Regions from separate parts of the Acidovorax sp. NN32 genome, predicted to be linked through region 2. Evidence: predicted binding sites of a transcription regulator. Region 2 holds the regulator's gene; each other region holds the start of a gene.
What was found. The regulator sigma-54, encoded in region 2, starts transcription at its own class of promoters, with help from an activator protein. The targets are predictions, from matches to a motif close to TGGCANGNAANCTGCTTT.
Positions count from the first base shown of each region.

Region 1: the regulator sigma-54 is predicted to act here: its motif matches at 3,811-3,828, upstream of ACT89O_RS01470 (TorF family putative porin).
Region 3: the regulator sigma-54 is predicted to act here: its motif matches at 2,988-3,005, upstream of glnA (type I glutamate--ammonia ligase).
Region 4: the regulator sigma-54 is predicted to act here: its motif matches at 1,561-1,578, upstream of nirB (nitrite reductase large subunit NirB).

Region 1 covers NZ_CP199679.1:316,086-324,108, reverse strand. The annotation lists gene glcE (glycolate oxidase subunit GlcE) at 1-821, opposite strand, end outside; gene amt (ammonium transporter) at 1,083-2,621, opposite strand; gene glnK (P-II family nitrogen regulator) at 2,658-2,996, opposite strand; gene ACT89O_RS01470 (TorF family putative porin) at 3,043-3,774, opposite strand; gene ACT89O_RS01465 (YifB family Mg chelatase-like AAA ATPase) at 3,999-5,543, shown strand; gene ACT89O_RS01460 (MarR family winged helix-turn-helix transcriptional regulator) at 5,710-6,216, shown strand; gene ACT89O_RS01455 (acyl CoA:acetate/3-ketoacid CoA transferase) at 6,294-7,886, opposite strand; gene ACT89O_RS01450 (thiolase family protein) at 7,924-8,023, opposite strand, start outside.
Region 2 covers NZ_CP199679.1:4,902,010-4,910,032, forward strand. The annotation lists gene ACT89O_RS22685 (THUMP domain-containing class I SAM-dependent RNA methyltransferase) at 1-947, opposite strand, end outside; gene ACT89O_RS22690 (acyl-CoA thioesterase) at 944-1,426, opposite strand; gene ACT89O_RS22695 (RNA polymerase factor sigma-54) at 1,494-3,083, opposite strand; gene lptB (LPS export ABC transporter ATP-binding protein) at 3,172-3,969, opposite strand; gene lptA (lipopolysaccharide transport periplasmic protein LptA) at 3,981-4,634, opposite strand; gene ACT89O_RS22710 (thiol:disulfide interchange protein DsbA/DsbL) at 4,743-5,399, opposite strand; gene ACT89O_RS22715 (SPOR domain-containing protein) at 5,480-6,124, opposite strand; gene argS (arginine--tRNA ligase) at 6,134-7,843, opposite strand.
Region 3 covers NZ_CP199679.1:3,561,188-3,569,210, reverse strand. The annotation lists gene ACT89O_RS16485 (sterol desaturase family protein) at 73-1,086, shown strand; gene ACT89O_RS16480 (EI24 domain-containing protein) at 1,125-2,063, shown strand; gene ACT89O_RS16475 (competence/damage-inducible protein A) at 2,060-2,881, shown strand; gene glnA (type I glutamate--ammonia ligase) at 3,056-4,471, shown strand; gene ACT89O_RS16465 (hypothetical protein) at 4,684-5,202, shown strand; gene glnL (nitrogen regulation protein NR(II)) at 5,295-6,317, shown strand; gene ntrC (nitrogen regulation protein NR(I)) at 6,371-8,023, shown strand, end outside.
Region 4 covers NZ_CP199679.1:1,728,380-1,736,402, reverse strand. The annotation lists gene ACT89O_RS07950 (bifunctional protein-serine/threonine kinase/phosphatase) at 1-1,398, opposite strand, end outside; gene nirB (nitrite reductase large subunit NirB) at 1,752-4,196, shown strand; gene ACT89O_RS07940 (type IV pili methyl-accepting chemotaxis transducer N-terminal domain-containing protein) at 4,225-5,028, shown strand; gene nirD (nitrite reductase small subunit NirD) at 5,123-5,521, shown strand; gene ACT89O_RS07930 (nitrate reductase) at 5,622-8,023, shown strand, end outside.

The DNA.
Region 1 (8,023 bases), 730 kb from region 2:
TGGCCGGGCTGTGCAGCACGTGCGGTGAACCAGGGCAGGGTCTGCTCGCGGCAGGCCGTCCAGTCGGCAGCCACCGTGGCGTTGTCCATGCGCGTGCCACCCACCGTTTTGCAGGCGGCCTCGACCGCCGCCACGGCGCCGCGCAGGCGCACATAGAGCGTGCCCACGCCACCGTCTTGCACCCAGCAGCTGGCGTTCAGGGGCAGCGGCTGGCCGCCCCAGGCGTGCAGCTTGCGCAATGCGTCGGCCTGGTTGATGTCGTCAAACCGCAGCGTGGCCTCGCCGGGCGCCACGGGCAGCACCTTGAGGCTGACCTCGGTCAGCAAACCCAGCGTGCCCCAGGCACCGGCCATGAGGCGGGACACGTCATACCCCGCCACGTTTTTCATGACCTGGCCGCCAAAAGTCAGCAGCTCGGCTTTGCCGTTGAGCAGGGTCACGCCCAGAAGATAGTCGCGCACAGCCCCTACGCTGGCGCGGGCGGGGCCTGAGAGGCCTGCCGCGACCATGCCGCCCACGGTGGCGGCATCCGAGGAGGCCTTGGCGAAATGCGGGGGCTCAAAAGGCAGGCATTGGCCTTGTTCGGCCAGCGCGGCCTCCAACTCGGCCAACGGGGTGCCCGCCCGCACGGTGACAACCAGCTCGCTCGGCTCGTAGCTCACGATGCCGCGCAGCACCCGCGTGTCGAGCACTTCACCATGCAGTGCCAGGCCATGAAAATCCTTGGTGCCCCCGCCACGGATGCGCAAGGGGGTCTGGTCGGCGGCGGCGGTGCGCACACGTTCGGTGATCTGGGCAAGGGCGAGGTCCATGCCTTGCATCGTAGCGGCAGCCATGTCCGGTGCTACACCCGCAGTGCGTGAATTTTTTGAACAGGGCGCGTGCAAAGGACTCGGGCCTGCGGGCAAGTTGTCTGGGGGAACCTGCCTTGGCAACCCTGCCAAAGCCAACAGCGAGCCCCCCACCGGTACGAAAAAAACCCGCCGTTGCCGGCGGGCTCAACAACCAGAGGAGTGACTCGCTTGTTCTTGTTGCGACGCTGCGGTGCCACCAGACACCGCAGCGCGTGGGGTGCAGGCGGATCAGCGGTTGTACGCTGTCTCGCCGTGCGAAGTGATGTCCAGGCCTTCGCGTTCGTCTTCTTCCGTGACACGCAGGCCCACCGTGAGGTCAACGATCTTGTAGGCGACGAAGGAGACCACACCCGACCACACGATGGTCAGCAGCACAGCCTTGGCTTGTGTCCAGACTTGCGCGGCGATGGAGTAGTCGGCCGATGTCACCATCGTTGCCGTCACCCAGTCGGCCACGTAGCCAGGGCCACCCAGGCCAGGGGCGTTGAACACGCCGGTCAGCAGGGCACCCACGATACCGCCGATGCCGTGCACGCCGAACACGTCGAGCGAGTCGTCCGCACCCAGCAGCTTCTTGAGACCGTTGACACCCCACAGGCAGGCAAAACCGCCCACCAGGCCGATCACCAGGGCGCCGCCGATACCGACGTTGCCAGCGGCAGGCGTGATGGCCACGAGGCCGGCCACGGCACCCGATGCTGCACCCAGCATCGAAGCCTTGCCACGCATCAGCGCTTCACCGATGCACCATGCCAGCACGGCAGCGGCGGTGGCCACCAGCGTGTTGATGAAGGCCAGGGCGGCAAAGCCGTTGGCTTCCAGGGCAGAGCCGGCGTTGAAACCGAACCAGCCCACCCACAGCAGCGAGGCACCGACCATGGTCAGCGTCAGGCTGTGAGGCGCCATGGCTTCCTTGCCGTAGCCGATGCGCTTGCCCACCATGAACGCGCCCACCAGGCCCGCCACAGCGGCGTTGATGTGCACCACGGTGCCGCCAGCGAAGTCCAGAGCACCCCACTGCCAGATCTGGCCAGCCTTGCCGGTCATGGCGTCGGCCACTTCCTTGGAGGCGTAGGCATCAGGGCCCATCCAGAACCACACCATGTGGGCAATGGGCAGGTAGCTGAAGGTGAACCACAGCACCATGAACATCATGACGGCGCTGAACTTGATGCGCTCTGCGAACGCACCGACGATCAGGGCGCAGGTGATGCCGGCGAACGTGGCCTGGAAGGCGGCGAACACCACTTCAGGGATCACGACACCCTTGCTGAACGTAGCCGCGTTGGCAAACGTGCCTGCGGCGTTGTCCCAGATGCCTTTCATGAACAGGCGGTCGAAGCCACCGATGAACGCGCCGCCTTCGGTGAAGGCCAGGCTGTAGCCGTAGATGAACCACAGCACCACGATCATCGAGAACGTGACCATCACCTGCATGAGCACGGACAGCATGTTCTTGCTGCGCACCAGGCCACCGTAGAACAGCGCCAGGCCGGGCAGGACCATCAGGATCACGAGGATGGTGGAGGTCATCATCCAGGCGGTGTCACCCTTGTTGGGGACGGGAGCGGGTGCCTCGGCGGCAGCTGCGGGAGCGGCGGCTGCTGCCGCTGCGGGGGCTGCGGCAGCAGCAGGAGCCGGGGCTTCTGCGGCAGCAGCGGGCGCGGCAGCAGCCGGCTCGGAGGCGGCGGGCGCCTGTGCCAGGGACAAGTTGCCCATGGTCAGCAGACCCAGCCCCAGAATGAAGGAAGCAAGCAGTTTTTTCATGGCGTTTCTCTTCTTGGATGTAGTACGGCCGCGCCCTTACAGCGCTTCCTTGCCGGTTTCGCCAGTGCGGATGCGCACCACCTGCTCCAGGTGGGTCACGAAGATCTTGCCGTCGCCGATCTTGCCGGTGCGGGCGGCGCTCTCGATGGACTCGATCACGCGGTCCACGAGGTCGTCCGCCACAGCGGCTTCGATCTTGACCTTGGGCAGGAAGTCAACCACGTATTCCGCGCCGCGGTACAGCTCGGTGTGGCCCTTCTGGCGGCCAAAGCCCTTGACCTCAGTGACCGTGATGCCTTGCACGCCGATGTCCGAAAGCGCTTCACGCACCTCGTCCAGCTTGAAGGGCTTGATGATGGCTGTCACCATTTTCATTTTGGTTCCTCCGACATGGGCGCAGCAAGCGCCCATTGAGACTTGCTTACAGGGTTTTGGTGAGCGTGACGATCACGCGCGACTTGTTGACGTGGCCGAAGAAGGCCTTCTTGTTTGCACCCACCACGGCAGCGCCCAGCGACAGGCCACCGCCGAAGTCGTAGGCACCGCCCACGCTGTAGTCCATGTAGTTGGGCACGCCCAGGTCCTTGATGTCGCTGGCAAAGCGCGTGAAGCCGACCGAGGCCTTCACCGTCACGCTGGGGGCAACTTCCTGCGCAAACGCGAAGTTCAGGTAGCCGGTGTTGCGGCCCTTCAGGCCCGAGCCAGCCTTGGCGCCGGCAAAGCCGAAGTAGTCCTTGGAGATGGTGTGCGAATACTTGGCAGTGAAGGGGCCCATGGTGGCCGCGCCATACAGCTCGGTGGTGTTGCCGTTGCTGTTGCCAGGGTAGATGTAGGTCAGGGCGCCCACGTCCAGGTCGGCGCCGCCAGCCTTGAACTTGTAGCCGCCGTACAGGTCGGATTCGAGCGAGTTGTTGGCAAGCCAGTCCACGCTGGAGTTCCAGTTGCCCACGTACCAGCCGGTGTCGCCGAAGGCGTAGTCAAAACCGCCTTGCAGTGCAGGCTTGACCGCTTTGGACTTGGAAACGTCCTGGTCCTGGCCACGGAACTTGTAGTTGGTGGTCAGGCTGACATTGCCGGTGAGCTGGGCACTGGCCAGCATGGGAAGGGTTGCAACAAGGGCAACGCCCAGGGTCTTGATGATGGCGCGGGTCATGTTTCCTCCGGTTGGACAAAGTAGGGACAAGCGTTTTAAGCACGGACCGTGCCACGCCAGTGCAACCATTGCATCGCCTTCACATCGCCGTTGCGTTGCGTTACACCGATCCCCAAGTACAGTGACGGTGTGCGCGCGGACCATGCTGCACCTTGTTGGTGCACTACACAACAGGGCCGCGCTAAAAAACCATAAAACGCACCCATCTGGGGAGAAACCGCTTCATGAGTCTTGCTTTGGTGCAAAGCCGCGCCCTTCTGGGGCTGCAGGCGCCTTCTGTCACCGTCGAAGTGCATCTGGCCAATGGTTTGCCCAGCTTCACTCTGGTGGGCCTCGCCGAGGTGGAGGTCAAGGAGGCCCGCGAACGGGTGCGCTCGGCGCTGCAGAACGCGGGGCTGGAGTTCCCGCATAACAAGCGCATCACGGTAAACCTGGCACCAGCCGATCTGCCCAAGGACTCGGGCCGGTTTGATCTGCCGATTGCGCTGGGCATCCTCGCCGCCAGCGGGCAGGTGGACGCAAGCCGTCTTGCGGGCTATGAGTTTGCGGGCGAGCTGTCGCTGTCTGGCGAATTGCGCCCTGTGCGCGGCGCGCTGGCCACCAGCCTGGCGCTGCAGACCCAGCAGATCACCGCGCAACTGGTGCTGCCCCCCGGCAGCGCTGAAGAGGCCGCCCTGGTGCCCGCCGCGCAGGTGGTGCGCGCACGGCATCTTCTGGATGTGGTGCGCGCCTTCCTGCCGCCGGGCAGCGTGGCTGCGGGCGATGCCGACGTGGCCAACGACGGCTGGACCCGCCTGCTGGCCACCCCCATGGCGGCGAGCACAGCAGGCCCCGACATGTGCGACGTGAAAGGCCAGGCCAGCGCCAAGCGCGCGCTGGAGATTGCTGCCGCTGGCGGGCACAGCGTGCTCATGGCCGGGCCGCCGGGGTCGGGCAAGTCGATGCTGGCGCTGCGGTTTGCGGGGCTGCTGCCCGCGATGACCGTGGACGAGGCGCTGGAGAGCGCCGCCATTGCCAGCCTGGCCGGGCGCTTTCGCACCGACCAGTGGGGCCACAGGCCCACAGCCGCGCCACACCACACCGCCAGCGCAGTGGCCCTGGTGGGCGGCGGATCACCCCCCAGGCCCGGCGAAATTTCGTTGGCGCACAACGGAATCTTGTTTCTGGACGAACTGCCCGAGTTTCCGCGTGCTGCCCTGGAGGCCCTGCGCGAACCGCTGGAGACAGGACATATCACCATCTCCAGAGCGGCGCAGAGTGCGGATTTCCCCGCCCGGTTCCAGATGATCGCGGCCATGAACCCCTGCCCATGCGGCTACCTGGGCTCCACCCAGCGCGCGTGCCGCTGCACGCCCGACCAGGTGAACCGCTACCAGGCCAAGCTCAGCGGCCCGCTGCTGGACCGCATTGACCTGCATGTGGAGGTGCCCGCCCTGCCCGCCGACCAACTGGTGCAGGCTCCCGCGGGCGAAGCGAGCGAGGCGATCCGCGAACGCGTGGCGCAGGCCCGCGCCGTGGCACTGGCGCGGCAAGGCAAGACCAACCAGGCGCTGCAGGGCCAGGAGATCGACACCCACCTGCACCTGCAGGATGCCGCCGCCAAATTCCTCAACACCGCCGCCGCCCGCCTGGGCTGGTCGGCCCGCAGCACGCACCGTGCGCTGAAGGTGGCGCGCACCATTGCCGACCTGGCGGGTGCACCCTCGACCGAAGTGGGCCATGTGGCCGAGGCCGTGCAATACCGGCGCGTGTTGCGCAGCCCCGTCTGAGAGCCACAGGCGCCGATGCTGCACCGTGTGTGTCGCCTGCCACACATCAACTACTATAATTATGATAGCAATAGATATCCGTCAAATAAGCGCTAGCGTCTGATTTGAATCAAATTTCCGCGCAACCTGCTGCCAACCCCCGCCCACCCCCCGCCACAATCACCCCATGTCCAGCGTTCGCCCCACCAAAAAGACCACCGCCTCCATGGTTCCAGCCAACCCGGCGCCCGCACCCGAATCGGTGGATACCGGTTTTCTGCGCACCCTGGTGGGCTACAACGCGCGGCGCGCGTCGCTGGCCGTGATCGAGGTGTTCATGGAGCGCATGGCGGTGTACCGCCTCAAGGTGGTGGATTTCTCGGTGCTGTCGCTGGTAGCGCACAACCCGGGCGTGACCTCGCGCCAGCTGTGCGTGACGCTGGGCGTGTTGCCGCCCAATCTGGTGGGCCTGATTGCGGCGCTGGAGCGGCGCGGGCTGATCGAGCGCCGCCCCCACCCCAGCGACGGCCGCGCCATGGGCCTGCACCTGACGCCCGCCGGTGTGGAGCTGACGGCCCAGGCCGAGCAGACCGCCGCACAGCTGGAGGTGGACGCCACCGCAGGCCTCACGGCCGCCGAGCGCAAGACGCTGATCCGCCTGCTGCAAAAGGTCTACGCCCGCGACGGGGCCTGACAAAAAAAGGGGCGCTGCAGCCAGCGCCCCTTGGTCTTTGGTTTTGTGCCCGGCTTAGGGCCGCTTCTGCGCCCCGTTTATTGGCCTGCGGCCGCCGGTGCCACCGCGTCAGACTTCGCGGCCATGGCCGCAGCCAGTCCGCCCCACTTTTCGTGGAACAGGCCCGCGTCCATGGTCTTCACATTGCGCATGATCGGCTTGAAGCCCATGTGCGCCAGCACGTCGCGCTCCAGGTCAATGCCGGGCGCAATCTCGGTCAGCTCCAGCCCTTCGGTGGTCAGGTGGAACACGGCGCGCTCGGTGACGAAAAGCACGTTCTGCTCCCGCTGGGCAGCATCCAGCCCGTTGAAGGTGATCTGCTCGACCTTCTCGATGAACTTGCGCGAGCGGCCTTCCCTGACGATGGTGAGCTGGCCGTCGGCCACCTTCACCTCCAGGCCACCCGCCGTGAAGGTGCCGCAGAACACCAGGTTCTTGGTCGAGCGCGTGATGTTCACAAAACCACCGCAGCCCACGGGCCGGCCGTTGAACTTGCTCACGTTCACGTTGCCGTGGTTGTCGGCCTGCGCCAGGCCCAGGAAGCTCGCGTCCAGCCCGCCGCCGTCGTAGAAGTCGAACTGCAACGACTGCTCAATGATCGCGTCGGCGTTGTAGGCCGTGCCAAAGTCGCCCAGCTGCGCCGGGATGCCGCCGGTGATGCCACTTTCCACGCTCAGCGTGAACTGGTCCGCCACGCCCTCTTCCGCCGCCACCGACGGCACACCGGCCGGAATACCGATGCCCAGGTTGGTGATGGCACCCGGCTTCAGCTCCAGCGCGGTGCGGCGTGCGATGACCTTGCGTTCGTCCAGTGCCATGGGCGCCAGCGAGTTCACCGGCACGCGCACGTCGCCACACAGCGCGGCGTTGAACTGCGTGGTGATGGTCTGCATGTGGTTTTCGGGCTGGCTGACCACCACATAGTCCACTGACACGCCCGGCACCTTGACCGACTTGGGGTGCAGGCTGCCCGCCTTGACGATGCGCTCCACCTGCGCGATCACGATGCCGCCGCAGGCCTTGGCCGCGTGGGCGATGTTGATCTGCTCCAGCAGCACGCCTTCCTTGTCGAGCGTGATGTTGCCGTTCTCGTCGGCCAGCGTGCCGCGGATGATGGCCACATCAACCTTGGGCGCGGGGTAGAACAGCCATTCCTCACCGTTGAACTCGACGAGCTTGACCAGGTCTTCGGTGGACTTGCTGTTGAGCTTGCCGCCTTCGATGCGCGGGTCTACAAACGTGCCCAGGCCCACCTTGGTCAGCAGCCCGGGGCTGCGGCTGGCGATGTGGCGCGTGAGGTGCGACAGGCTGCCCTGCGGGAAGTTGTAGGCCTCCACCTCGCCGTCAAACACCATCTTCATCATCTCGGCGCCGGTCTGGCCAAAGTGGCCGGCCACCGTGCGCTTGATCATGCCGGGGTGGGCAAAGTGCACCATGCCCGCGTCCTTGCTGTTGCCAATGGCGCCGCAGGCCCAGGTGGTCACGTTCTTCGGGTGGCCGGTGTCGAGGAAGTTCTTTTCCACGCCCTTGAGCACTTCTTCGGGCAGGCTGGAGACGGCCAGACCGCCCAGAAAGATGGTGGCGTTGTCGGGGATCAGGGCCCCTGCCTGGGCTGCGGTGATGATTTTCATGGTGCTGTGCTCTTGCAAATGGGTGTGAAGACTGGATTTACGCGTCGGTGTTCTCGATCAGCAAAGCAATGCCTTGCCCGCCGCCCACACAGGCGCTGGAGATGCCGTAGCGCAGCCCACGGCGGCGCAGCTCGCGC
Region 2 (8,023 bases):
TCGCCGTAGGGCGGGTTGAGCAGCATCACGCCAAGCTGGTCGCACGGTGGCATGCGCTGCAGGGCGTCGCCGCCGCGCAGCTGCACGGCCTCGGCCACGCCTGCGCGCTCAGCATTGCGCTGCGCAAAGTCGACCATGCGGAAGGCCACATCACTGCCAAACAGGGGCACAGCGCTTGTCTGTATTGCGCTTTCAGCTTCGTTTTTAATAGCATCCCAGACATGGGCCTGGAACGGCAGCAGCTTCTCGAACGCAAAACGCCGCAGCATGCCCGCCGGGATGCGGCAGGCGATCTGCGCGGCCTCGATCACGATGGTGCCGCTGCCGCAGCAGGGGTCGTACAGCGGCTGGGGGTTGTCGCCATGCGGGTCCCAGCCGCTGGCGGCGATCATGGCGGCGGCCAGGGTTTCTTTCAGTGGCGCATCGCCCTTGTCCTCGCGCCAGCCGCGTTTGAACAGCGGCTCGCCCGAGGTGTCGATGTAGATCGTGGCCTCGTCGGTGGTCAGGTGCAGGTGGATGCGCACATCGGGCCACTGGGTGTTCACGTCGGGCCGCACGCCGCTTTTGGCGCGAAAGCGGTCGGCCACTGCGTCTTTGACCTTGAGACCTGCGAAGTTGAGGCTCTGCAGCGGGCTGTGCTGGGCCGTCACCTCGACCTTGAAGGTCTGGCGCGTGGTGAACCAGATTTCCCAGGCCACGTCGCTGGCCATGGCATAGAGATCGTTCTCGGAGCGGTACGGGCGGTGCGCCAGCTGCACCAGCACGCGCTGGGCCAGGCGGCTGTGCAGGTTGAGCAGCAGCGCCTCGCGCCACGAGGCGCGCAGCAGCACGCCGCCGCGGCCGACCAGCAGGTCTTGCCCCGTGAGGCCGGTGATGCCATGCACCTCGTCGGCCAGAAAGCCCTCCACACCAGCGGCGCAGGGGAGAAAAAGTTGGAGTTGGTTCATGTCGATGGGGAGGATACGCGCTCAGACAATGCGTGGGAATCCGGCGTTCCCGCGCGGGCCAGCAGCAATTGGCGGATGGATTCGGGGATCGGCGCCACCTTGCGGTCGGCCTTGCCGATGAAGACGATGCCGATCTTGCCGCGCGCCACCTCGCGGCCTGAGGTCTTCTCGGTCATGCAAAAGACCAGGTCAAACCCATAGCGGTTGAAGTCCGCAGGCGCCATCTCCACGCGCATGGTCTCGCCATGGAAACCTTCGGACTTGTACTGCGCCACGATGTCGCCGACCACGATGGACAGCCCGCCCACGTCGGCCTCGGGGTAGCCCAGCGACTGGAAGAAGCGCACCCGCGCTTCAGAGACCAGGCTCAGCAGTTGCGCGTTGTCCAGGTGCCCGCCCTGGTTGACGTGGCTGATGTAGATCTGCAGCTCGGTGGCAAAGCCGAAGTGCGGGGGGAGGTCGAAGACGATGCGGGCCATGGTGGGGTGGCGGATAGAAAAACGAAAAATTCAAACAGGGCGAGCCATGCGCCCCCAACCGGGGTACCTACAGCGCCTTGCGCAGGTTGGCCGGCGCGATCTTGAGCGCTTCGCGGTACTTGGCCACGGTGCGGCGTGCGCACTCGATGCCCTGTTCCTTGAGCATCTCAGCGATCTGGCTGTCGGACAGCGGCTTGGCGGGGCTTTCTGCGGCCACAAACTGCTTGATGAGGGCGCGCACGGCGGTGCTAGATGCGTTGCCGCCGGTCTCGGTGCCAAGGCCGGAGCCAAAGAAGTACTTCAGCTCATACGTGCCAATTGGCGTAGCCATGTATTTGGCGGTGGTCACGCGGCTGATGGTGGATTCGTGCAGGCCCAGTTCGTCGGCGATGTCGCGCAGCACCAGCGGGCGCATGGCCAACTCGCCGTGGGTGAAGAAGCTTTTTTGCCGCTCCACGATGGCGCGCGAGACGCGCAGGATGGTGTCAAAGCGCTGCTGGATGTTCTTGATGAACCAGCGCGCCTCCTGCAGGCGCTGCTGCATGCCCTGGTGACCCTCGCCGCCCTTGTGGCCGCGCAGGGCGCCAGCATAGATGTCGTGCACGCGCAGGCGCGGCATCACATCGGGGTTGAGGCTGACGATGAAGTTGTGCTGGCCATCGCGTCCATTGGCACGCCCGGCTTTGCGCACGATGACATCGGGAATGATGATGTTGCGCTCCACGTCGGCAAAGCGACGGCCGGGGCGGGGCTCCAGGCGAGCGATCAGCGCCATGGCGGCGCGAGTGCGCTCTTCGCCGTCGCCACACAGCTGCGTCAGGCGGCGGATGTCGCGGCGGGCCAGCATCTCCAGCGGCTGCTGACAAATGCGCAGCGCGGTCTGCACCGTGTCGGGGTCAGCATCGCTGTCCTCGTCGGCAGCCAGCGCCGTGAGCTGCAGCGTCAGGCATTCGGCCAGGTTGCGCGCGCCCACGCCGGTGGGCTCCAGGCTTTGCAGCAGGCGCTGGGCCACGGTGAAGCGGTGCACCAGCTCTTCAATCTGCTCCAGGTCGTCCGGCCCGGCCAGGCTGATAGCCAGCTCTTCCAGCGACTCTTCGAGGTAGCCGTCGTCGTTGAGCGATTCAATGAGAAAACGCAGCGCTGCGCGGTCAATCTCTGACAAGCGCAGCGCCAGTGCCTGACGGTGCAAAAAGGCGGTCAGCGATTCATGCGAACGGGCCAGCTCGGTGGCGTCGGCCTCGTCGCCTTCGGAGTCGTTGCGGTTGCGGGCGGGCGCATCCCCGCCCCACTCCGCGTCGTTGGGCGCCATTTCTACCGTGCCGTCACCGCTCCAGTCAGGCTCGTCAGCGCCAGCACTCGGCGTTTCAGCATCATTTTGGCCTTCAGCGCTTGTGCTGCTTGCGCTGCTAGCTCCTGAAAATATAGCATCATCGGCGCTGTACTCATCGGGCTGCGCGGGCGTGTCGGCGGCTTCCAGGCCAAACTCCTCGCGCGGAGCTTCGTCGGCATTGCGTTCGAGGAACGGGTTTTCGTCGAGCATCTGCTCGACTTCCTGCGAGAGTTCGAGCGTGGACAACTGCAGCAGCCGAATGGACTGCTGAAGCTGGGGGGTCAATGCAAGATGCTGCGAGACGCGCAGCGAGAGTCCAGGCTTCATTGATTGAGCGCCGCCGGGCCGCCCCAAGGCGTGAAGGCCCCTTCGGGGGGCAGCGCAGTACACGAAGTGACAAGCGTGGGGGCCATGTCTACATCCTGAAGTGTTCGCCAAGGTAAACACGTCGTACCTCGGCGTTGTCCACGATCTCGGACGGCGTGCCCTGCGCGAGCACGCGGCCATCGCTGATGATGAAGGCGTGGTCGCAGATGCCCAGGGTTTCGCGCACATTGTGGTCGGTGATGAGCACGCCGATGCCCCGCGCCTTCAGGAAGCCGATGATGCGCTGGATCTCGATCACGGCAATGGGGTCGATGCCGGCAAAGGGCTCGTCCAGCAGGATGAAACGCGGTTGTGTGGCCAGGGCCCGGGCAATCTCGACGCGGCGGCGCTCGCCGCCGGACAGGGCCATGGCGGGCGAGGCGCGCAGGTGGTCCACGCGCAGCTCCTGGAGCAGGGCCGTCAGGCGCTCCTCGATGGCGTCGCGCGAGAGCGGCTGACCGTCATCACCACGCTGCAGTTCCAGCACGGCGCGCACGTTCTCTTCGACCGTGAGTTTGCGAAAGATCGAGGCTTCCTGAGGCAGGTACGACAGGCCCAGGCGCGAGCGCCGGTGGATGGGCATGTGGGCCACCGATTGGCCGTCGATGCGGATGTCTCCCTCGTCGCTGCGCACCAGGCCCACGATCATGTAGAACGAGGTGGTCTTGCCCGCGCCGTTGGGGCCGAGCAGCCCCACGACCTCACCTTTTTGCACGACCAGCGAAACGTCCTTGACGACCTTGCGGCTGCCATAAGACTTCGCCAGGTGCTGCACCTCCAGGCGGCTGCCCGCCTGGGAATCAGGCCCCAGGCGGCTGCCCGCCTGAGTGTCAGGACCGGTACTCACAGCGGGCCCACTCACTTGGCGCCGCCGCCAAGGCTGTTGCTGGGGCGCAGCGCCGGGGCTGAGGCCGGGGACGCCGCCTCGGGGGCCGCCGCAGCGGGCGGTGGATCTTTGGGGGCCAGCACGGCGCGCACGCGGCTGCCCGGCGCGGGGGCATCGCCCGCAGCGTTGGTGGCGGTGCGCTTTCCGTCCACGGAGAACACGTCGGTCAGGTTGTTGTAGACAATCACGGCGCCGGTGATCTCGTCGCTGAGCACAGCGCCCCGGTAGCGGCGCAACTCGGCACGGGTGATGAAGCGCACGTTGTCGGCCTTGCCGTCGTACTCGATGACTTCGCTCTCGCCTTCGATGAACTCGTCGGGTGCTCCCGGCAGGGTGTCGCGCTTTTGCCGGAAGAAGGCGCGCTTGCCAGGCTCTGCCGTGACCACACCGTACTGGTAGCCATCGGCATCCTGACGCACATCCAGCCGCGCGCCACGCAGCACGATGGAGCCCTTGGTCATGACCACGCGGCCAGAGAACACGCTGGTTTGCTTGAGCTCATCGTGGCGCAAAGCGTCCGCCTCGATGTTCATGGGCTTGGCGCGGTCGGCCTTTTCGGCATGGGCCACACCGAAGGTGCAGGCCAGGGCCGCGAGCAGGAGGATCGGAAGGAGGCGATGGTTCATAGGGCACGAATCTTGCAATCATTGTAGCCACCCCGTCGCGTTCCTCCATGAAAAAAGCCCGCATGTGCGGGCTTTTGCCAATGGGAACCGGCGGCCGGGCGAAAACCGTCAGCCTTTGCGGGCCACTGTCGCCAAATGTTCCACCACCTGCAGCACGTTTTGCATGCTGCCCGCCATGGTGCCATCGGTGTAGAACTTGCCCGCCACACCCATCGAGGGCACGCCCTCCACACCGTAGGCGTCCTGCAGTTGCGAAGCACGGCGAACTTGGTTGGACACGCTGAACGAGGTGTAGATTTCCTTGAACTTGGTGGCGTCCACACCCTGTTGGGCCACCCAGGCAAAAATTTCGTCGTCCTTGGCCAGCTTCTGCTTTTCCACATGGATGGCGCGGAACACCTTGGCGTGCAGGGCTTCGAGCTTGCCCATGCCTTCCAGGGCGTAGTACAACTTTTGCTGGGGCACAAAGCTCGCGTTGAAGGCCACGGGCATACGACGGACGGAGAGGTCCTTGGGGGCGGCCTTGACCCAGGCGTCGAGCGCGGGTTCAAAGGCGTTGCAGTGGGGGCAGCTGTACCAGAAGAACTCGATCACATCGACCTTGCCCGCAGGCGCGTCGGGCGCTACCGGCTTGTCCAGCCGCCGGAAGTCCTTGCCCTCCTTGAACTGGCGGGCCTGAGCCAGCGCGGGGGTGGCCACTGGCAACGTCAGGGCGGAAGCGGCAACCGCCGAGGCGGCGGACAAAGAAAACTCACGGCGTTTCATGACAAAGACTCTCCTGTTACAGGTCTGGGGGATGTGAGCCATGCCCCCGCAAAAAGTTCAGCCACCCGAAGTCTGGCGCGTCAGCGCTGCACGCGCACCAGCGCCGACTCCAGACCGGCGCCATCGAGCTTCTCCTTGAGCTGCTCGGCGTCGTCGCGTTTGGTGAACGGCCCCACACGCACGCGGAACACCGCCCGGCCATTTTGCTCACGCTCGCTCACGCGGGCCTCCCAGCCCAGCATGGCCAGCTTGGCGCGCTGCGCATCGGCGTCCGCCTGGGTGCGGAAAGCCCCGGCCTGGACAAAGTAGTCGAACGGGTCCAGATTGCCCTTGGCAGCAGCCTTGGCCACGGCCAGATCGCCCAGCGGGTCGGCGCCGGGCTTGGTTTCAGCCTTGGCCTCGGGCTTGCTGGCAGCGGGCTTGGGTGCAGGCGCCGATGCCACAGCCCGAGCATCCGGCGCGGCCGGGGTGGGCGCCGAGGCAGCCACAGCGGGCGGGGCTGCCGGGCGAGCCGGGTTCTTGCCATACAAAGGCGAATTGGGATCCCAGTTCTTGTTCTTCTGGGTCTCGGCGGCGTCCATGTCCACGCCCCGGCCATTGCCCTTGTTGAGGAAGGGCACCGGCACCTTGGTCACGTACACCGCCACAGCCAAGGCAGCGCCCAGGCCCACGATGACCCCAACGATAAAGCCGACGATGGTCCCGCCCGTCTGTTGTTTCTTCATAGTGACTGCTTACATTCTGGCTGGAGCCGACACGCCCAGCACGGCCAGGCCATTGTGCAATACCTGCGCGGTGGCGGCGACCAGCGCCAGGCGGGCATTCTTCACGGCCTCGTCATCCACCAGGATGCGCTCGGCGTCGTAGTAGCTGTGGTAGCTGGCGGCAAGGTCGCGCAGGTAGAAGGTCACATCGTGCGGGGCTTCGCCGTCGGCCGCAGCCGTGAGCATTTCGGGGTACTTGGCCAGCTGCAGCATCAGCGCCTGGGCCTGTGGGCCTTCGAGAGCCGACAGATCAACGTCGTGCAGCGAAGCCACGTTGCCACCGCCAGCCTCTTGCCACGCGCGCAGCACCGACTGGATGCGGGCATGCGCGTACTGCACGTAGTACACGGGGTTGTCGTTGTTCTGCGCCACGGCCAGGTCCACGTCGAAGGTGTACTCGGTATCGGGCTTGCGGGAGAGCAAGAAGAAACGCACGGCGTCCTTGCTGGTCCATTCGATCAGGTCGCGCAGCGTGACATAGCTGCCTGCGCGCTTGCTGATCTTGACCTCTTCACCGCCCTTGACCACACGCACCATCGTGTGCAGCACATAGTCGGGGTAGCCCTGCGGAATGCCCACGTCGGCCGCTTGCAAGCCCGCGCGCACGCGGGCAATGGTGCCGTGGTGATCCGTGCCCTGGATGTTGACGACCTTCGTGAAGCCACGCTCCCACTTGGCGATGTGGTACGCCACATCGGGCACGAAGTAGGTGAAGGAGCCGTCCTGCTTGCGCATGACGCGGTCCTTGTCGTCGCCGTAGTCCGTGCTTTTCAGCCACAGCGCGCCATCTTGCTCGTAGGTCTTGCCATTGGCGACGAGCTTGTTCACCGTGGCCTCGACGCGGCCGCTGGTGTACAGGCTGGACTCCAGGTAGTACTCGTCAAAGTGCAGGTTGAACGCCTGCAGGTCCTTGTCCTGCTCGTTGCGCAGGTAGGCCACGGCGAACTGGCGGATGTTGTCGTAGTCCTCTACGTCGCCGTTGGCCGTGAACTCGCGGTCGTCGGCCTTCACCGTAGCCTTGGCCTTGAAGGCCTCGGCAATGTCGGCGATGTAGTCACCGTTGTAGAAGTTCTTGGCCAGCGGGTTGTCGCTGTCGGTGGGCCAGCAGTCGTCGCCGGGCTTGAAGCCCTTGGCGCGCAGCTGCGTGCTCTTGGTCAGCGTATCGATCTGCACACCAGCATCGTTGTAATAAAACTCGCGGTGCACGTTCCAGCCCTGGGTGCTGAACAGGTTGCAGATGGCATCGCCTAAAGCAGCTTGGCGGCCGTGGCCCACGTGCAGGGGGCCGGTGGGGTTGGCCGAGACAAACTCGACCAGCACGCGCTGGCCGTTGTCGGGTTGATAGCCGAAACGCTCGCCAGCGGCCAGCACCTCGCGCACGACTTCCTGCTTGGCGGCTGGCTTCAAGCGGATGTTCAGAAAGCCCGGTCCGGCGATTTCAATGGCATCCACCCAGCGGGTGAAGGCGGGCGTGGCCTCCAGTGCGGCCTTGAGCTGTTCACCCAAGGCGCGGGGATTGAGCTTGAGCGGCTTGGCCAGTTGCATGGCGGCGGTGCAGGCGAAGTCGCCATGGGCCGCCACCTTGGGGGATTCAAACGCCGCCTTGGCGCCAGCGCCAGGGGACAGGACTTCCAGCTCGGCTGTAAGCGCAGCGAGCAATTCATTTTTGGCTGTGAGCATCGGCGGATTTTACGGGGCCGGGCCGGGGCGCTCACCGAGCATGCCGCCAGCACCGCCAAAGCAGCCCTGCGCAGCCAGTACGCAACAGATCGTAAAGAATCATGGCCTGGCCTGCGGCGTGTCAGCCCCGTCTCCAGGGCATACGTTGTAATCGGGCAATCCGACGCAGGTTGCGTCAGA
Region 3 (8,023 bases), 1.3 Mb from region 2:
GAGGCGAGGCAAATCGTGGAGGCCGTTCGGAGCAAGGGCGTGTGTGGTGAGAGATAGACGGAGCATGACGCAATGGGTTGGCTAGGCAATGGGTTTGATGCGGCTCAGCAATGGCTTTTCGAGAGCCTGTTGCAGCCGGTGATGTTCGCTGTAGGCCTGGGCAACCAGCTCGAAAGTGGCTATGAGGCCTCTGGATGGATTCTGGTGGGGCTGCTGCAGCTGGTGGTGATCGCGGCAGTGATTGGCCCATTGCAGCATTGGCGGCCGGTGGAGGCGGTGACCGACCGCGCGACGATCCGCACCGACATTCTCTACACGCTGATTCACCGGCTGGGGCTGTTTCGCCTGGGTCTCTTCCTCGCGGTGGACCCGTTGATGGATTCCATCTTTGGGGCATTGCGAGTGGCTGGCATCAGCACCTTCCAGCTTGATGGCCTCTGGCCTGGGTTCACCGACGTACCCTGGGTCAGCCTGCTGCTGTACCTGGTGGTGTTCGACTTCGTGGACTACTGGATTCACCGGGGGCAGCACCACTTTGAATGGTGGTGGCGCCTGCATTCCTTGCACCACGCGCAGCGCCAGATGACCATGTGGAGCGACAACCGCAACCATCTGCTGGATGACGTGCTGCGCGACACCATCCTGGTGGTGGTGGCGCAGCTCATCGGTGTGGCACCTGGACAGTTCATCGCTATCGTGGCCATCACGCAGCTCAGCGAGAGCTTCCAGCACGCCAATGTGCGTCTGTGGTTTGGGCGCTGGGGCGAGCGGTTGTGGATCAGTCCGCGGTTTCACCGGCTGCACCACAGCATCGGAATCGGCCATGAGACCGTCAAGCCATTGTCAGGGGAGGCTGCCGCTGCGCAGGGCTCCAGATACCGCGTGGTGCTGGGCGGGCACAACTTCGGCGTATTGCTGCCCTGGTGGGACATGCTGATGCGCACGGCCAACTTTGAATTGCGTTTTGATCCCACGGGCGTGCGCGATCAGGTGGAGCCGGGGCCAGACGGGCGCTTGCGCGACTATGGCAGGGGCTTTTGGTCGCAGCAATGGCGGGGTGTTCTGAGGCTGCTGGGCAAGGCCTGAAAGACCCTCCACGCGGTCAAGAAGGTATGCTTGTCGGCATGGGACTTTTGCTTGATTCTTTCTGGCGTGCTGCGGCCTATTGCCTCCGGCCCCGCGTCATGGCCCTGTCCGTTTTGCCGTTGCTGCTGATGGTGGGGCTGGCGTTGGGGCTGGGCTATTTTTATTGGGACGGAGCCGTGCAGGGCATGCGCGCGCTGCTGGATGCCTCTCCGCTTCTGGCCAGCTTCTGGAATTGGCTGCAAGGGTGGGGGTTGGGTGATGTCACCTCCGTCGTGGCGCCCCTCATGGTGGTTTTGGCGGTGGCTCCGGCTTTGGTGGTGGTCTCGCTGCTGGTGGTCGCGGTCCTCATGACCCCCGCATTGGTGGCGTTGGTGGCGGATCGGCGTTTCCCTGTGCTGGAGCGCAAGAAGGGTGGCTCCTTCATCGCCAGCGTGGCTTGGTCGGTCAGCTCCACCGTGCTGGCATTGATTGCCTTGGTGGTGTCGGTGCCCCTGTGGCTGGTGCCACCCCTGGTGCTCATCCTGCCCCCCTTGATCTGGGGGTGGCTGACCTACCGCGTGATGGTGTTTGATGCGCTGGCTGACCATGCCAGCAAGGAAGAGCGGCAAGAGATTTTCCGCCGCCACCGCAGCAGCCTGCTGGGAATTGGCATTCTCACCGGCTACCTCGGGGCGGCGCCCAGCATCGTGTGGGCCTCAGGCGTGGTCTTTGCTGCGGCTTTTTTCATTCTGGTGCCGCTTGCGATCTGGATCTACACCCTGGTTTTTGCGTTCTCTTCCCTCTGGTTCACCCACTATTGCCTGGCAGCCCTGGAGCGCTTGCGCGCAGAGGGCACAGGGGTAACACCCGTTGAAGTGTCTACACCGAAGGCTGCAGACGCGGGGGAGCCCGCGCATTCCGCGCTGCCGCCTGCGGCGTCGCCCACTGCTGTTCTTTCTGCCCCCCCATCTCCTGCCAACGGAAGCCCTGCACCATGATCCCATCTTTCGGTCTGATCATCGTGGGTGATGAAATCCTGTCTGGCAAGCGTGCCGACAAGCACATGCCCAAGGTCATTGAACTGCTGTCAGCGCGAGGGCTTTCGCTGACCTACGCCGACTACGTGGGCGACAACCCGGACCGCATCACGGCCACGCTGCAGCGCGCTTTTGCGTCAGGTGACGTGGTGTTTTCCTGCGGTGGCATTGGCGCAACGCCAGACGACCACACCCGCCAATGCGCCGCGCGTGCCCTGGGCCGGGACCTGGTACTACACCCCGACGCTGAGGCTCTGATCCGCGAGCGCATGCAGGACGTGGCCCAGGAGCAGGGTGTGACGTATGAGCCGGACCGTCCCGACAACGTGCACCGGCTCAACATGGGGGTGTTTCCGGCAGGTGCCCACATCATTCCCAACCCTTACAACAAGATCCCCGGGTTCAGCTGCGAGGGCGGTCGTGGAGGGGCCGTGCATTTTGTTCCTGGATTCCCTGTCATGGCCTGGCCGATGATCGAGTGGGTGCTGGACCAGCACTACGCAGCGTTGTTCAACCGCACGCCACAGACCGAGCAGTCGGTGGTGGTCTATGGGGCCATGGAAGCGGCTTTGACGCCCCTCATGGAGCGCATCGAAAAAACGCACCCGAACGTTCGGGTGTTCAGTTTGCCCAGCGTGGATCATCCACAATACGGGCGGCATATTGAACTGGGTGTCAAAGGTCCTGCTCCCCTCGTTCCCGCTGCATGGCAGGACCTGAAACGGGGGTTGCACGAGTTTGGTGCAAATTGTGGCCCTGAATTGGTGCGCAGCTTGTGATGCCCTGTGTTGATAGTAGGTTTGCACTAAATTGGTGCGGTTCGGCGGGTGCTCCCTCGGCCTGCAGTCCTTAGTGCTCCTTCATAGTGCGGCGGCTGCACCCAGCTGGCACGCAAACTGCTTTTATTTCGGTAAATTCCTTTTTTCAACAAGCGCTTTATCCAGGAGAACCTGATGGCCAAGACCGTTGCAGACGTGATGAAGATGGTGAAGGAGAACGAAGTCAAGTTCGTTGACTTCCGTTTCACCGATACCCGTGGCAAGGAACAGCACGTGACAGTGCCTGTGTCCCACTTCGACGAAGACAAGTTCACGTCCGGCCATGCATTTGATGGCTCCTCGGTAGCCGGCTGGAAGGGCATTGAAGCCTCGGACATGCAACTCATGCCCGACCCCAGCACCGCCAACATCGACCCCTTCTTTGAAGAAACCACACTGTTCCTGCAGTGCGATGTGATCGAACCCGGTGACGGCAAGGCCTACGACCGCGATCCACGTTCCATCGCCAAGCGCGCTGAAGCCTACCTCAAGGCTTCCGGCCTGGGCGACACGGCGTTCTTCGGCCCAGAGCCAGAATTCTTCATCTTCGACGGCGTGCGTTGGTCCAACGAACCCGGCAAGGTCATGTTCGAGATCGAAGAGTACGAAGCCCCCTGGAACTCGGGCGCCAAGCTCGAAGGTGGCAACCGTGGCCACCGTCCCACCGTCAAGGGCGGCTACTTCCCAGTGCCTCCCGTCGACAGCACGCAAGACATGCGCGCTGAGATGTCCCTGATCCTCGAATCCCTGGGCATCCCGGTCGAAGTGTTCCACCACGAAGTGGCGGGCGCTGGCCAGAACGAAATCGGTACGCGTTTCAGCACGCTGGTCGAGCGCGCCGACTGGACGCAGGTCCTGAAGTACGTGGTTTGGAACGTGGCCAACGCCTACGGCAAGACCGCCACCTTCATGCCCAAGCCCTATGCTGGCGACAACGGCTCGGGCATGCACGTGCACCAGTCCATCTGGAAGGACGGCAAGAACCTGTTCGCAGGCGATGGCTATGCTGGCCTGAGCGACTTTGCGCTGTACTACATCGGCGGCATCATCAAGCACGCACGTGCCCTGAACGCCATCACCAACCCCGGCACCAACTCCTACAAGCGCCTGGTGCCTGGCTTTGAAGCCCCTGTGAAGCTGGCCTACTCGGCCCGCAACCGCTCGGCCTCGATCCGCATTCCTTACGTGGCCAACCCCAAGGGCCGCCGCATCGAAGCGCGTTTCCCCGATCCATCGGCCAATCCTTACCTGTGCTTCTCGGCACTGATGATGGCGGGTCTGGATGGCGTGGAAAACAAGATCCATCCCGGCGAAGCCGCCACGAAGGATCTGTACCATCTGCCACCCGAGGAAGACAAGCTGGTGCCCACCGTGTGCCACAGCCTGGACCAAGCGCTCGAGTATCTGGACAAGGACCGTGGTTTCCTTACCAAGGGTGGCGTCTTTACCGACTCCATGCTGGATGCCTACATCGAACTCAAGATGGGCGAAGTCACGCGTTTCCGCATGGCGCCTCACCCTGTCGAGTACGACATGTACTACTCCCTGTAATCGCCTGCCTGCAGGTCATTACCCTCAAAAAGGCGGCCCCGGCCGCCTTTTTTTATTGCGCTCAAGGATCGGGTTTCGCTGAAACGGAACCACTGGCTGGCCCGTTGCATCCTTGTACAAAGCCCTGTGCGGGGCTGCTGGTGTTGGATTGGCGATGTGTGGCGATTGGGGGATACTCCCCGAACCCCTGCATGGCAGTGCGAGGAAACCGAATGAAGAAAACGCTCATCACCCTGTTACTGATCGCCGCGACGGCTCCCGCCGCATGGGCGCAAGACCGCATCTACCGTTGCGGCAACGAATACACCAACAACGCCCAGCAGGCCAAGGAGCGCGGCTGCAAGCTGGTTGAGGGAGGCAACGTCACCGTGGTCCAGGGCACCCGACCTGCAGGCGCCGCAACGGCAGCGCCAGCGACGGGAACCGGGGCTGGTGCGGGCACAGCTCCCGCCGCATCTCCCCCGTCTGCACCCCGTGTCGCCACCAACGACCAGAAGGCCCGCGATGCCGATGCCCGTGCCATCCTCGAATCCGAGTTGCGCAAGGCCGAGGCGCGCCATGCCGAGCTGGTGAAGGAATACAACGGTGGCGCGCCGGAGCGCAACGCGCTCGACCTGCGCAACCCGCAGCGCTACATGGAGCGCACGGCAGAACTTAAGGCCAGCGTCGCCCGCAGCGAAAGCGATATCGCAGGCATCAAGCGCGAAATCGCCCGTCTTCCGGCCAACTGAATCTCTTTCCCTCGTTTGGCACGCGTGTGAGTTCCTCACTCTTCACAGAAGCCCCTTCCTCCGACACGGGGCGCTTTCATTCGCTGGACCTGATGTCCACCCTGGTGGCGGTGCTGCGCGCCGATGGCGCCGTGCAATTCGCCAATGCAGCGCTGGAGAACGCGCTCGGCCTCTCGCGCCGCACCCTGGAGGGGGTGGACTTCTCCACCTTCTTCACCGACCCCGCCTTGCTACAGACCGCATTGGCGGGCGCGCGGGGCAAGGACTTCGCGGCCCTGCGGTATGAAGCCAGCCTCAAGCGCCAGCACCAGGACCCGGTGCCCGTGCATGTGAGTGTGGCCGATGCCGAGCAGGTCGGCGAAATCCTGGTGGAGCTGTGGCCGCTGGAGCAGCAGGCCCGCCAGGACCGCGAGGAGCGCCTGCTGGACCAGGCCCAGGCCAACAAGGAGTTGATCCGCAACCTGGCCCACGAGATCAAGAACCCGCTGGGCGGGATTCGCGGCGCTGCGCAACTGCTGGAGATGGAGCTTGAAAGCCGCGAGCTGACCGAGTACACCCAGGTCATCATCCACGAGGCCGACCGCTTGCAAAGCCTGGTAGATCGGCTGCTGGCACCCCATCGCCATCCCCACCTGGTGGGTGACGTCAATATTCATGAGGTGTGCGAGCGCGTGCGGTCTCTGGTGCTGGTGGAGTACCCCCAGGGCCTCAAGGTGCTGCGCGACTACGACACCTCGATCCCTGAGTTCCGGGGCGACCGCGCCCAGCTCATCCAGGCGCTGCTGAACATCGTGCAGAACGCAGCCCAGGCGCTGACCGAGCGCATCGCAGAGGGTGAGGCGACGATCACACTGCGCACCCGTGTTGCGAGACAAGTAACGTTTGGTCGCCAGCGCTATCGGCTGGCACTGGAATTGCATGTCATCGACAACGGACCGGGCGTGCCCGACGCGATCAAGGAGCGGATTTTTTACCCTCTGGTGTCGGGTCGGGACGGCGGGTCAGGGCTGGGGCTCACGTTGGCGCAAACCTTCGTGCAACGCCACCACGGGTTGATCGAATGCGACAGCGCGCCGGGTCGCACCGACTTCCGTATCCTGATTCCCTTGCCTTAAAAAAACGCATGACGGTCCCTGACACGCAACTACAGGGAAGGTAAGAAAAACATATGAAGCCGATCTGGATAGTAGATGACGACCCCTCGATCCGCTTCGTCCTCGAAAAGGCGCTGGCCCGCGAGAACCTGCCTACGCGCAGCTTCACGCACCCCCGCGAAGTGCTGGACGCGCTGGCTGACATCACCCCCGGCGACCCGGCGCGGCAGGGCCCTCAGGTCCTGGTGAGCGACATTCGCATGCCTGGCGGCTCCGGCCTGCAGCTGCTGGAAAAAGTGCGCGAACTGCAGCCAGGCCTGCCCGTCATCATCATGACGGCGTACTCCGACCTGGACAGCGCCGTGTCGGCCTTCCAGCGCGGCGCGTTCGAGTACCTGCCCAAGCCATTTGACCTGCCCAAGGCGGTGGAGCTCATCCGCCGCGCGGTCGAAGAAAGCCAGCGCGAGGAAGTGACCGAAGAGCGCCAGGCCGAAGCCCCGGAGATGCTCGGCCAGGCACCCGCCATGCAGGACGTGTTCCGCGCCATCGGCCGCTTGAGCCAAAGCCAGGTCACTGTGCTCATCACCGGCGAATCGGGCTCGGGCAAGGAGCTCGTGGCACGCGCGCTGCACAAGCACTCGCCGGTCGCAGACGGACCTTTTGTCGCCATCAACACGGCGGCCATCCCCAAGGACCTGCTCGAATCTGAACTCTTCGGCCACGAGCGCGGCGCCTTCACCGGCGCACAGACGCAGCGGCGCGGCCGCTTCGAGCAGGCCGAGGGCGGCACGCTGTTCCTCGATGAAATCGGCGACATGCCGTTCGACCTTCAGACGCGCCTGCTGCGTGTGCTTTCAGACGGCCAGTTCTACCGTGTGGGCGGCCATGCGGCCGTGAAGGCCCATGTGCGCGTGATCGCTGCCACCCACCAGGACCTGGAGCGGCGCGTGAAGGAGGGGGGCTTCCGCGAAGACTTGTTCCACCGCCTCAACGTCATCCGCCTGCGCCTGCCCGCGCTGCGCGAGCGGCACGAGGACGTGCCCGTGCTCACTCGCCATTTCCTGCAGCAAAGCGCGCGGCAACTGGGCGTGGAGCCCAAGCGCATTGCCGACTCGGCCATCGCACGGCTGGAGCAGTTCGCCTTTCCGGGCAATGTGCGCCAGCTGGAGAACATCTGCCACTGGCTCACGGTGATGGCGCCCGCCCAGGTCATCTCGCTGCAGGATCTGCCGCCCGAAGTGCTGGAAGCGCCCCTTTACCAACCCGCTCCCCGACCCGGCAGTGATCCGTCTGCGACGGTAGCTGCCGTGCACGCCGTTGCTGCCCCAATGCCAACCCCTGCGCCAGCGGTGGAGCTGGTGGGAGGGCTGCCACAACCTGCCACTGTCGCCACGCAGCCCCTGGTGGGCGGTCTTGCGGCCTCTGCCACCCCGGCGCTGGGCGCTACGCCCCACTGGCCCGCCGAGGCGCAGATGGCGACGGGTTCGGGCGGCATAGCTGCCACCGTTGGCACTGCGGCGACCTGGGAGCAGGCGCTGGAGACCGAGGCGCAGAAGCTGCTTGCGGGCGGCCAGCCCGAAGTGTGGGACGCCCTTACGCGGCGGTTCGAATCGCGCCTGATCCGCACCGCGCTCACGGCCACCCATGGGCGCCGCATGGAAGCCGCGCAGCGCCTGGGCATTGGTCGCAACACCATCACACGCAAGATCCAGGAGCTGGGCCTGGAT
Region 4 (8,023 bases), 2.1 Mb from region 2:
CAGGTCGCTGCCCGCGTCGGGCAACTGACCGGAGGGGTCGCCGCCCTTTTCATAGCCCGGCCACTGCTCCGGGTTCATGTAGCTGGGGGTTCCGGCGTGCAGGCGGCGGGTGGCCTCGGGCTCGCGGCCTGAGAGGGCCACGCCCAGGTCCAGCACACGCAGCACCCCGTCGTCGCCCAGGTGCAGGTTGTCGGGCTTGATGTCGCGGTGCACCACGCCCTGGCGGTGCAGCCAGCCCAGCACGCGCGCGGCCTGCACGGTCACCGTCACAGCCTGCCCCACGGCCAGGTGCTGGCGATGGCGCAGGCGCTGCCCCAGCGTGTCACCGGAATGCCAGTCGTACAGCAGGTAAAACGCGCTGGCTGCGACGCCATCGCCAAAGCCGCCGTCTCCCACCGGCCAGTCGTTGAGCCGCGCCAGATGGGCGGCGGCCTGGCCCGACTGCATGCGCCGCGCCACCCAGGCCTCGTGCGCCAGCGTGGCGCGTTCTTCGGCGTCGTGAGCGCGCGCGGGCAGCAGGGTCTTGAGGGCATACAGCCGCTGCGTGGCTCCATCGCGCACCTGGTACAGCCGGTGGATGCCGTTGTCGGCCACGATGGCTGTCACCGTGAGGCCGTCCACGGTGTCGCCCACCTTGAGCAGGGGCAGCACGGGCAGGTCCTGGGCGCGGCGCGATTCGTCTTGCAGCGTGGCCTCCAGCGCGCCCTGCACCCGCACCACCAGCGCGGTCACGTTGTCGCTGCTGCCACGGCGCAGGGCTACCTGCACCAGCTCGTCGGTGAGCGCCTGGGCCGGTATCTCCTGGCGCAGCAGCTGGCGCAGTTCGCGCTCGGGCATGCTGCCGTGCACGCCGTCCGACAGCAGCACAAACAGGTCGCCGCTGCGCAGCTCGCCCTGGCTGTAGTCCACCACCACGTGGTCGTCCAGGCCCATGGCGCGGGTGAGCTGGTGCCTGAGATCGTGCTGCGCCATGACATGGTCGGTGGTCAGCTGCTGCAGGCGGCCCTCGCGCACCAGGTAGGCGCGCGTGTCTCCCACATGGGCCAGCGTGTACGACTGGCCACACAGCACCAGCGCGGTCAGCGTGGTCAGCCCCACCGCAGGCTGGCGGCGCCGGTTCATGGAGGCGAGCCAGCCGTTGTGGGCGGACAGGATGCGGTCCAGCGCCACCGTGGTGTCCCAGGTGTCGGGCGTGGCGAAATAGTCGTTCACCAGTGTGTTCACTGAAGTCTGGGCGGCCTCGCGGCCATTGCCGCCGGTACTCACGCCGTCGGCGATGGCCGCGATGGCTCCGCGCTCACGGTCGCGCCCCTGGCCCAACACGAGCGCGGCGAAGTCTTCGTTCACCTCCTTGCGCCCGGCCTGCGAGGTGTGGCCGAAATCCAGTTCAAAAGTCATGCACCAGCTCCTTGCAGGTTCCGTGCCCAAGGTGGTGCGCCCCGCGCCAGACAAGGGCATACCCCCGTGGCGCCTGCGCAGAGCCGGGGCAGCACTGCACCACCCCCCACACCCGGGTCTCAAAACACCCCCAGAAGCCGCCCCACCTCAGTGCAAATCGACTGGCACAAGCATTGCTTAACTCCAGCAACGACCCCACAGGGTCACGCAATCCACCCGTGCAATGGCGCAGGGGTGGATTGCCCGGACGAAGGCGTCCGCACATGCGGTTTCGACAGGAATTCGAAACGGCATCGTGTGGACGCCTTTTTTGTTTTTCGAATCGCCCAGGCGATAGAACCGACGGAGTCACGATGAAAAAGCTCAAGCTGGTGATGGTAGGAAACGGCATGGCCGGTGTGCGCACGCTGGAAGAGCTGCTCAAGATTGCCCCGGATCTTTACGACATCACGGTGTTTGGGGCCGAGCCCCACCCCAACTACAACCGCATCCTGCTCTCGCCCGTGCTGGCCGGCGAGCAGACCATCGACGAGATCATTCTGAACGATTGGTCCTGGTATGCCGACAATCACATCACGCTGCACACCGGTTTTACGGTGACTGACGTGGACCGCGTGCGCCGCGTGGTCAGCGCCACCAGCAAGGATGGCACGGTGGTCACCGCCGAATACGACCGACTGATCCTCGCCACAGGCTCCAACCCCTTCATCCTGCCCATCCCCGGCAAAGACTTGCAGGGCGTGTTGGCCTACCGCGACATTGCCGACACACAGGCCATGATCGACGCGGCCGCCACGTACAAGCATGCCGTGGTCATCGGCGGCGGCCTGCTGGGCCTGGAGGCCGCCAACGGCCTGATGAAGCGCGGCATGCAAGTGAGCGTGGTGCATGTGGGCGACTGGCTGATGGAACGGCAGCTGGACGACGTGGCCGGGAAGATGCTGCAAAAGTCGCTGCAGGAGCGCGGCATGCAGTTCTTGATGAAGGCGCAGACGCAGGAGCTGGTGGGCAACGCCGAAGGCCGCGTGGCCAGCGTGAAGTTCAAGGACGGCACCGAGGTGCCCGCCGACCTGGTGGTGATGGCCGTGGGCATCCGCCCCAACACCGCCCTGGCCGAAAAGATGCGCCTGCACGTGAACCGCGGCATCGTGGTGAGCGACACGCTGCAGACCACCACCGACGCCCGCATCTACGCCGTGGGCGAATGCGCCGCGCACCGGGGCATTGCCTATGGCCTGGTGGCCCCGCTGTTCGAGCAGGGCAAGGTGCTGGCCAACCATTTGGCCGAATTCGGCATCGGCCGCTACCAGGGCTCGCTCACGTCCACCAAGCTCAAGGTGACGGGCATCGACCTGTTCTCGGCCGGAGACTTTCAAGGAGGAGACGACACCGAGGAGATCGTGATGAGCGACCCCTTCGGTGGCGTGTACAAAAAGCTCGTCATCAAAGACGACAAGCTCGTGGGCGCCTGCCTGTATGGCGACACTGTGGACGGCAGCTGGTACTTCAAGCTGCTGCGCGATGGCCGCAGCGTGACTGACATCCGCGACAAGCTGATGTTTGGCGAATCGCACCTGGGCGACACCGGCCACCAGGGCCAGAGCAAGGCTGCCGCCATGCAGGACAGCGACGAGGTATGCGGCTGCAACGGCGTGACCAAGGGCGCCATCTGCAAGGCCATCAAGGACAAAGGCCTGTTCACACTGGATGAAGTACGCAAGCATACGAAGGCCAGCGCCAGCTGTGGCTCGTGCACGGGGCTGGTGGAACAGATCATCATGTTCACCGCCGGTGGCGACTACAGCGCCACGCCCAAGACCAAGGCCATCTGCGGCTGCACCGACCACGGCCACCAGGCCGTGCGTGACGCGATCCGCGGCAGCAAGCTGGTCAGCATTGCCGAGGTGTTCAAGTTCATGGAATGGAAGACGCCCAACGGCTGCGCCACCTGCCGCCCGGCGGTCAATTACTACCTCATCAGCACCTGGCCGAAAGAAGCCAAGGACGACCCGCAAAGCCGCTTCATCAACGAACGCAGCCACGCCAACATCCAGAAAGACGGCACCTACAGCGTGATCCCCCGCATGTGGGGCGGGGAGACCACGGCCGATGAGTTGCGCCGCATTGCCGATGCGGTGGACAAATACAAGATCCCCACCGTCAAGGTCACGGGCGGCCAGCGTATTGATCTGCTCGGCGTGAAGAAGGAAGACCTGGTCAACGTGTGGAAGGACATCGGCATGCCCAGCGGCCATGCCTACGCCAAGGCCCTGCGCACCGTGAAGACCTGCGTGGGCAGCGAGTGGTGCCGCATGGGCACACAAGACAGCACCCAGATGGGCAAGGATCTGGAGCGCGCCATGTGGCGCATGTATGCACCGCACAAGGTGAAGTTTGCGGTGAGCGGCTGCCCCCGCAACTGCGCCGAGGCGGGCATCAAGGACGTGGGCATCATCGGCGTGGACAGCGGCTGGGAGATGTATGTGGCTGGCAACGGCGGCATCAAGACCGAGGTGGCGCACTTCTTCACCAAGCTCAAAACCGCCGAGGAAGTGCTGGAGTACACCGGCGCGTTTTGCGAGCTGTACCGCCAGGAAGGCTGGTACCTGGAGCGCACCGTGCACTACGTGAACCGTGTGGGCCTGGACTATGTGAAGAAGCGCATTTTGGAAGACCACGAAGGCCGCAAGGCGCTGTGGGAGCAGCTGCAGTTTGCGCTGGACGGCGAGCCCGATCCCTGGTTCGACTTTGACAAGGCGGCCGTGGACACACGCCAGTTCGCGCCCTTGAGCGCCTGATCGCCCCAAGTCCGGAGAGACACCCACCATGCACCGCAGAACCCTTTTGACCGCCGCCAGCTGCGCCGCTGCGTGCAGCGCCCTCGCCCCGCTGGGCAGCGCCCACGCCCAGGTCACCGACCTCAACGACGCCATCAACAAGGCTGGGCGCCAGCGCATGCTGAGCCAGCGTGTGGGCAAGGCCTGGCTGGCCCTGGCCCACAAGGCCGACACGCCCACGGCACGCCAGGTGATGGAGCAGTCCATCGCGCTGTTCGAGCGCCAGCTGGTGGAACTCAAGGCCTATGCGCCCTCGCCCACCATCCGCGAAACGTACACCAAGCTGGAAACCGCGTGGGCCGCCCACAAGACCACGCTGGCTGCCGCCACATCGTCCACCGACAATGCCAGCGCCATGCTGCAGGCCGATGCCAAGGTGCTGGCCCTGGCCCATCTGGGCACCACGCAGTACGAGGCAGCCTCGGGCAAGCCCGTGGGCCACCTGGTGAACATTGCAGGCCGTCAGCGCATGCTGAGCCAGCGCATGGCCAAGTTCTACCTGGCCGCCATGCTGCCGGTGGACGCGTCCACCGCCACCACCGAAATCGCCAAGGCCCGCAGTGAATTCATCGCAGCCACTGAGCTGCTGCGCAATGCCCCCCAGGCCACCAACCGCATCCGCCAGGAACTGCAGCTGGCCGACGGCCAGTGGGTGTTTTTTGACGCTGCGCTGCAGCGCATGCAGGGCGGCGGCAACGTGAACCGCCAAGTGGCCGAGGTGTACGTGGCCAGCGAAAACCTGCTCTCCAGCATGGACCGCGTGACCGGCATGTATGCGGCGCTGGCGGCCTGAGCCCACCCAAGACTTACTCAAAAAAATAACGAGCCGCCCCACGATGACCCTGGCAGGCTCCCCGACAACACCCAAAGACACCGAAGGAACCATGATGACCACAACCAACAGCCCGCAATGGAAGCTGATCTGCCGCGTGGACGACATCCCCGTGCTGGGCTCGCGCCGTGTGGCGCGCCCACAGGGCCTGGATGTGGCCGTGTTCCGCAACGATGCCGGAGGCGTGTTCGCACTGCTCGACCGCTGCCCTCACAAGGGCGGCCCGCTGTCGCAGGGCATTGTGTTTGGCACGCAGGTGGCGTGCCCGCTGCACAACTGGACGATTGGGTTGTGCGATGGGCAGGCATCGGCTCCCGACGAAGGCTGCACGCCCAAATTCGCCGTGAAGGTGGAAGATGGCGCGGTGTATCTGGATGCCCTGGAGCTGGACGAGCATGCGGTCGATTTGACGCGCCCCGTAGCAGGGCCGGCGCGGCGCGGCCTGGCGGCCTGATCACCCCGCAACGCCCATCGAACACCAAAGCTATTAAATACATAGCTATCAGCGCTTTTCCATTAAGCGCTAGAGCCCAAAAACATCTGGAATCCACGCCATGCAAGAAACGAAATCCACCTGCCCCTACTGTGGCGTAGGCTGCGGCGTGATCATCGAATCCGAAGGCGCGCAGATCACCGGCGTGCGCGGCGACCCCACCCACCCCGCCAACTTTGGCCGCCTGTGCACCAAGGGCTCGACCCTGCACCTCACGGCCAGCAGCCCCATCACGCTGCAGACCCGCTTGCTACAGCCCCTGCACCGCGCGCAACGCAGCGATGCTCCCCAGCCCCTGCCATGGGACGCCGCGCTGAACCTGGCCACCGAAAAATTCGCAAACACCATCCAGAACCACGGCCCCGATGCCGTGGGCTTTTACGTGAGCGGCCAATTGCTCACCGAGGACTACTACGTCTTCAACAAGCTGGCCAAGGGCCTGATCGGCACGAACAACATCGACACCAACTCGCGCCTGTGCATGAGCAGCGCGGTGGCGGGCTACAAGCAGACCCTGGGCGCCGACGCGCCGCCCGCCTGCTACGACGATGTGAAACACGCGCAGTGCCTGTTCATCGTGGGCAGCAACGCGGCCTGGGCACACCCCATCTTGTTCCGCCGCATCGAAGACGCGCGCGCCAGCAACCCCGGCATGAAGGTCATCGTGGCCGACCCGCGCCGCACCGATACGGCCGGCATGGCTGACCTGTTCCTGCCCATCCAGCCCGGCAGCGACGTGATGCTGTTCAACGGCATGCTGCACCTGATGCTGTGGGAGGGATGGACGGACGCCGCGTACATCGCTGCACACACCACGGGCTTTGACGAACTCAAGGCCCTGGTGCGCGACTACACACCCGAGCGTGTGGCGCAGACCTGTGGCATCAGCGTGGCCGACCTGACCACCGCCGCCAAGTGGTTTGCGCAGTCCAAAGCCACGCTCAGCCTGTACTGCCAGGGCCTGAACCAGAGCAGCAGCGGCACGGCCAAGAACGCGGCGCTCATCAACCTACACCTGGCCACCGCCCAGATCGGCAAGCCCGGCGCGGGCCCGTTCAGCCTGACCGGCCAGCCCAACGCCATGGGCGGGCGCGAAGTGGGCGGCCTGGCCAATTTGCTGACCGCCCACCGTGATCTGGCCAACCCGCAGCACCGCGCCGAAGTCGCCGCGCTGTGGGGCGTGGCTGATGTGCCCAGCAAGCCGGGCAAGACGGCCGTGGAGATGTTCCAGGCCGCCGCCGATGGCGAGATCAAGGCGCTGTGGATTGCCTGCACCAACCCCGCGCAAAGCATGCCCGACCAGGCCACCGTGCGCCGCGCACTGCAGCGCGCCGAGTTTGTGGTGGTGCAAGAGGCCTTTGCCACCGCCGCCACCTGTGCCTATGCCGACCTACTGCTGCCCGCCACCACCTGGGGCGAGAAGACTGGCACGGTGACCAACAGTGAACGCCGCATCTCGCGCGTGCGCACTGCCGTGTCCGCACCGGGCGAGGCCCGCCACGACTGGGCCATTGCGGTGCAGTTTGCGCACCAGCTGGAGGCCCGCCTGCGCCCCGGCCAGCCCACGCTGTTCCCCTACACCACTGACGACGCCGACCAAGGCGCCGAAACTGTGTGGAATGAGCACCGCGAGAGCACCCGCGGACGCGACCTGGACATCACCGGTCTGTCGTGGGACATGCTCGAATCTGCAGGCCCCCAACAGTGGCCATTGCCTGAGGGATCCACCACGGGCAAGGCCCGCCTGTACGAAGACGGCGTGTTCCCCACCCCCGATGGCCGCGCCCGTTTTGCCGCACACGCCTGGCAACCCACGGCCGAGCAGCGCGAGTCGCGTTACCCCTTCAGCCTGACCACCGGCCGCCTGCGCGACCAGTGGCACGGCATGACGCGCACCGGCACACTGGGCCGCCTGTTCGGCCATGTGGCCGAGCCCAGCGTGCAACTGCACCCACAGGACATGGAGCGGCGCGGCCTGAAGAACGGCGACCTGGTCTACGTGACGAGCAAGCGCGGCACCATCGTGGTGCCCGCGCAGGCCGACACCACCGTGGGCCTGTCGCAGGCGTTCATGGCCATGCACTGGGGCAGCGAATTTTTGAGCGGCTGCTCGTCCACCGGCGAGCGCTTGGCAGGCGTGAACGCGCTCACCACCTCGGCGTATTGCCCCACCTCCAAGCAACCCGAGCTCAAGCACGCGGCCGTCAAGGTGCTCAAGGCCGAGCTGCCCTGGACGCTGCTGGCCATGGCCTGGCTGCCCGCCGACAGCGCCCAGGCCACGCGCGAGGCGCTGTCCGCGCTGATGGCGCAGTTTCCGTTTGCGAGCTGCGTTCCCTTCAGCAACAACACACCGCTGGGCGAACCAGGCCGTGAGCGCGTGGGTGTGCTGCTGCGCGCCGCCGCGCACGAGGCACCGCCCGACGCCACTGTGGAACGCATCGAATCTCTGATGGGCCTGACTGG